Linked DNA regions of Mastigocladopsis repens PCC 10914. The protein of the gene in region 1 interacts with the protein of each later gene in a pairwise test. Links are inferred from orthologs where the notes say so. Each region holds a gene or a part of one and is shown in the gene's direction. Other genes may lie near its edges.

Region 1 (2,839 bases):
TTGTTTTTAGCGCCCAGACAAATCATTTTGGATACTTTTAGATTTCAGACTTCACTTTAAGCCCCTTGAGTATAAGAAATGGCAACTAGAAATTGAAAAAAAGATAAAATTTAGGCAGTAATTTTTTTAGCTGTGATTAAGCTTAGGTATATCTGCACGGCATTCTGCGGGTAAACGAATAAGTCTTCCCGAAGAAAGCCTCCATAATAGAGCCTGCGAGGAAAAAAGAACTTGTGAGATCGAAGGAGGAAGACCCACTAGATGGATCAAATGAAGCTTCCAGTCAGAATTCAGTTTGGTATGAACTACTAGGGGCAACAAAAGAGCATTTATCCCAAGAGATTTCACAGGCACAGCTGCAACAAATTTCTCCTACTGCTTTAGCTTATTTGGGAGACGCAGTTTATGAACTGTACATCAGAATGTTTTATCTGCTACCACCTAGGCGCTCAGAAACATACCATCGTCTAGTCGTGTCACAAGTCAGAGCAGAGACCCAGGCTAAAATGTTGCAGACGCTGTATCCTCATCTGAGGCACACCGAGTTAGAAATTGTCCGACGGGGTCGCAATGCTGCCGCAAGGCGCCCTAGGCGGGTCGATCCCGCGACATATCAACAAGCAACTAGTTTAGAAACTTTAATTGGCTACCTGTATCTCACCGATTTCCATCGCTTAACCGACCTGTTGCAAAAACTTCACCTGGAAAAGCTGTGAGAAATTAAACTCAACAATAGCAAAACTTGTAGAGTAGGTTCGGTAAATAGAGGTAACAAGGACGCCCACCTATAAGCTCTACTAATGACTCATATGATCAATAAACCAAGAAAAATCAAGACTTCTGGCGAACCTAATAGTGGGCAACCCTTGAAAATGAAGGGAAAGCGTGTTATTTCTCATCCAAGTCGCGCTTCCAGAGATAAAGGTGCCAACACCCTAACAGAAGGCTCACGCCAACATCGTAACTTCTCCTCCAGTTCATCCACTTCTTTTCAACAATCAGAAGATACGGATTTGATCTACGGTCGTCATCCAGTGTTAAGTGCTTTGGAGAATGAGCGCAGTCTCAACCGGATCTGGATTACTTCCCGTCTGCGCTACGACTCCCGCTTTCACTCGCTGATTTTACGAGCGAAGGAAAATGGCACAATTATTGACGAAGTTGAGCCTAAGCGCTTAGACCAAATCACAGACCAAGGGAACCACCAAGGTGTGGCAGCGCAAATTGCTCCGTATGCTTATATTGATTTGGATGCGTTGATTGCACAGACAAAATCTGTTACAGATCCCGTGATTGTTGTTGCTGAGGGGATCACTGACCCCCACAACTTAGGAGCAATTATTCGCACTGCAGAGGCGTTAGGCGCTCAAGGAATGGTGATCCCGCAACGCAGAGCATCTGGTATTACCTCTACAGTCATGAAAGTAGCTGCCGGTGCTTTAGAAAATTTTCCCGTGGCTAGGGTGGTGAACTTGCAGCGTGCTTTGGAAGAACTGAAAGCCGCTGGCTTTTGGATTTATGGCACTGCTGCTCAAGCAAGCGAACCTCTGCATACGGTAAAACTCAACGGTCCTATTGTTTTGGTAATTGGTTCTGAAGGCGAAGGTCTGAGTATTTTGACACAACGTCATTGCGACTTTTTGGTGTCGATCCCCCTACAAGGTCAAACTCCTAGCCTGAATGCCTCAGTAGCAGCAGGTATGGCGCTTTATGAAATTTACCGTCAACGCTGGATAAATACGCTACACCTGGATAAATTCCCAAAAATTTCTTTGAAAAAAGAACAGTAAAACAGAGTATAAAGAAATGTAAAACAATCAAAACTAGCAGCATATCGTTTAGAACCCAGTACCACATTTAGAAATCGGCGAGAACCATGAAAATCGTTTGGCATAACCTTAAGGAATCTTTGATTAACCTATTCCAGAACTTGGGCTTAGCTTGGTGGGTAGAAATCGTGACGCAATATCCCCGTTGCACCTACTACTTTGGACCGTTTCTCAGTTCTGTTGACGCAAAAGCGGCGATAAAAGGCTACGTAGAAGATTTGGAACAAGAGGGAGCGCAGGGAATTATTGTTAATGTCAAGCGCTGCAAGCCAAATGCTTTGACGATTGCTGATGACCTGGGGGAAAGGATTGACCGCAAAGTAAAGCCTGTCTTTAGCGGTCAAATGTAATTAAACTGAGGAGAATTTAGAACTCAGAATTCCTAAATATCCCTACTAGTGAATGCAGGGGATTCAACAAGCAAAAAATTATTCATCTCCATAAATAAAAATTGGAGATTTTATCATGACTCGACATCCGGTTACAAAAGAACTCTCCGGCTGTGATCGAAGAGTAGTTCTGAGTTCTTTTCTCGTCAGAAGGCTAGTTAGTAGTTGTGCTTAAGCGCAACTACTAACTTACAACCTGTAGATTCTTCTCAAGCCAACGGTCAATGTCGCTTAATACTTGATCGGGGATCTCCCACGGGAAAAGATGGGCAGTATTAGAGTAGCAGTGCGACTGACAATCTTTGAGGTAACGAGATGTTTCTAAGCTGGCCTCAGCTGTGATGTGGCGATCGCATTCCCCAGCCAGCACAAGAGCGGGACATTGAATTTGTTCTAGGTCTGTTAGTCGATTGTACCCTGCCCCAATCGCGGAATAAAGAGCGCGAGTGGCAGGAGCAGAAGTTTGCAAATAGGCTGACAACGCATCCTTTGCTATGTAGCGGTAGGCAGTGGGATTGTGTTGTTGGATTAGGTAGCGAAAGAGCGATCGCTTGCCAAAAGTTTCAATATTCCACTGCCAATCTGGTTTTATGAAGCTTAAGAGGGCGGCAACACCAGTAT
Region 2 (2,768 bases), 1.1 Mb from region 1 along the record:
GGGGACCGAAAATTGTCGCAATTGGCGGTGGTACAGGGCTTTCCACATTGCTTAGGGGATTGAAAGTTTATAGCGCCAAGATTACCGCCATTGTCACCGTAGCTGATGATGGTGGTTCTTCTGGACGGTTACGCCAGGAATTTGGCGTGCTACCACCTGGAGATATTCGCAACTGTTTAGCCGCACTGGCTGACGAAGAAAAGTTATTGACAGAACTGTTTCAGTACCGATTTAAGGCTGGGGATGGGTTGAGTGGTCACAGTTTTGGCAACTTATTTTTGACGGCGATGAGTGACATTACTGGCGATTTGGAAAGAGGTGTCGCCGCCAGTTCCAAAGTCCTAGCCATCCGGGGACAAGTTTTGCCAGCAACCTTGAGCGATGTGCGCCTCTGGGCTGAGTTAGACGATGGTCGCCGCATAGAAGGGGAATCTAAAATTACGGAAGCTGGTGGTACTATTGTCAAGATTGGCTGCATTCCAGAAAATCCCCCTGCCTTGCCAGCAGCTATCAAGGCTATTAAAGAAGCCGATTACATCATTATGGGTCCTGGCAGTCTTTACACCAGTGTCATTCCCAATTTGCTGGTACCAGAGATTGCCGATGCGATCGCCGCCTCGCAAGCACCGCGTATTTATGTATGCAACATCATGACACAACCTGGAGAAACTCAGGGATACACCGTTGCTGACCACATCAGGGCGATTGATGCTGCTTGCGGCAGACCGCTATTTAATGCTGTCCTGGTACACAAAAAATCTCCTACTGCTCACGCACTTATCCGCTATGCTCAACAACAGTCCCATCCTGTTTTCCTAGATCGAGAAGCCGTAGCGGGGCTGGGACGGCGAATTGTTCTGGCTAATGTGATGCATGAAGATGAAACAGGTTTTGTTCGCCACAACCCCCAACGACTGGCGCGAGTGTTGTGGCGATGGTACACTGGAGCGCATCATGGAAGGTGAGTTGTGGTTAGTAGATAGTGGGTAGTAGGTAGTGAAATAACCAACAACTAACAACTATCAAATGACCCATTTATGAAAATTTTTCTAGCAGATGCAGCAGCGACACGAAAGCTTGGAATCACTCTCGGTCAATCGCTGAATAAGGCAAGTGTCATTTTACTAGAAGGTGATTTAGGGGCTGGCAAAACCACTTTAGTGCAAGGTATTGGGGAAGGTTTGGGCATAACTGAATCAATTGTTAGCCCAACTTTCACTCTCGTTAACGAGTACACACAAGGACGCCTTCCCCTTTACCACCTTGATTTATATCGCTTGGACTCAAAAGAAGTCGCTGCTTTAAACCTAGAAACCTACTGGGAAGGTATTGAGGTCACACCAGGAATTGTTGCGATTGAATGGGCGGAACGAATGCCCTACAAGCCGGATCGTTATTTGAACGTGTGCTTGATTTATGGGGATGAAGGCTCTCGTCAAGCCGAAATTACTCCGCATAATTGTGACATAAGCGAAAAAATCGCTGCTCTGCAAATGTAATTCATTCCTTTCACCCTGGTGACATCTGCCACTACCACGTTCGTAGCTTGGATTAGTTAAAATTTTCATCTTGATTACACCCATGACTTCGAAAATTATTTGACAGGAGGTATTTCCAGCATTGATCAGCTGTTCCACGTCTTACTGGCACTTTTTGTAGGCTCAAGCCCTTACAATCAGGTTTTCTGAATGGAAAATGAGATAATCGACAGCTTATTTGCTAGACCCTTTAACTATGTAAGCAAATATCTACGTAAAATTGCATCTATATTGGACAAAGTCTGTATCAAATTAAAAACGTGTCGAGCAGAGAAATTATCTGCTGGACACGTTCAAAAGCTGATGCTTGTAACTGGGAAGCACCTAGGAGCGCTTCCCATAGGATGAATAACTTATAACTAATGACGAAAAGTTAAAGCTTGACCCCGCACCTGTGTATTTACCTTGCCTTTTTCATACACAATCTGACCGCCTACTATAGTGATTACAGGCCATCCAGTAAGGTTCCAGCCTTCAAAAGGACTCCAACCACACTTCGTCAACAATTCCTCACGTAACACAGGGTGAGAATTATTCAAATCTACAAGAACTAAATCGGCATCATAACCAGGAGCGATCGCCCCCTTATTTGGAATGCCATATGCTTTGGCTACAGCCTGTGACATCCATTGAGTCACTTGAGCAACGGTACACTGACCCTGCATTGCAGCTGTTAACATAATAGGTAGGGAAGTTTCTACTCCGGGCATCCCAGAAGGAGTGTTTGGGTATTGTTGAGCTTTCTCCTCTAAGGTGTGTGGGGCGTGATCTGTGGCAATGAAATCAATCACTCCATCACGCAAAGCTTGCCAAAGGACTTCGTTATCGTGAGGCGATCGCAAAGGTGGATTCATCTGCGCCAAAGTGCCAATCTTTGCATAAGCACTGGTATTGAGAAATAAATGCTGGGGCGTCACCTCTGCTGTGACCCAACTTGGTTTATCCTGACGCAGTAACTCTGCTTCTTCTGCCGTTGACATATGCAGAATATGCAAACGACGTTGATATTTTTTAGAAAGTCTTAATGCCTGTTGAGTTGCCAAGAGCGCTGCTTGATTATCTTGGATTTGGGAATGAACTGCAGGATCAGTAATCCCAGCAAATTCCTTGCGTCGTTGGTTGATTCTATCTTGGTCTTCAGCATGAACGGCAATTAAGCGATCGCCTTGGGCAAATATAGCCTCGAGTGCGGTTTCTTGGTCAACCAGCAACTGTCCATGCATTGAACCC

Evidence for each region.
Region 2: the proteins of rlmB (region 1) and MAS10914_RS0122125 interact in binary tests that used the Escherichia coli proteins (3 or more experiments, as listed by UniProt). The link is inferred for Mastigocladopsis repens PCC 10914 from one-to-one orthologs.

What each region holds. Positions count from the first base shown.
Region 1 is NZ_JH992901.1:3,412,369-3,415,207, reverse strand. The notes cover bases 38-2,799. They hold rlmB (23S rRNA (guanosine(2251)-2'-O)-methyltransferase RlmB), read left to right. Parts: upstream 38-809; coding sequence 810-1,790; downstream 1,791-2,799. Other genes in these bases: MAS10914_RS0117380 (alpha/beta fold hydrolase), read right to left, coding at 2,403-2,799; MAS10914_RS0117385 (DUF1816 domain-containing protein), read left to right, coding at 1,877-2,179; MAS10914_RS0117395 (Mini-ribonuclease 3), read left to right, coding at 234-716. Also shown: more of MAS10914_RS0117380, read right to left, coding at 2,800-2,839. UniProt on the Escherichia coli protein: Specifically methylates the ribose of guanosine 2251 in 23S rRNA.
Region 2 is NZ_JH992901.1:4,520,712-4,523,479, reverse strand. The notes cover bases 78-2,768. They hold MAS10914_RS0122125 (bifunctional alanine racemase/tRNA (adenosine(37)-N6)-threonylcarbamoyltransferase complex ATPase subunit type 1 TsaE), read left to right. Parts: upstream 78-1,037; coding sequence 1,038-1,499; downstream 1,500-2,768. Other genes in these bases: MAS10914_RS0122115 (dihydroorotase), read right to left, coding at 1,898-2,768; MAS10914_RS0122130 (gluconeogenesis factor YvcK family protein), read left to right, coding at 78-965. In the rest of the region: more of MAS10914_RS0122130, read left to right, coding at 1-77. UniProt on the Escherichia coli protein: Required for the formation of a threonylcarbamoyl group on adenosine at position 37 (t(6)A37) in tRNAs that read codons beginning with adenine.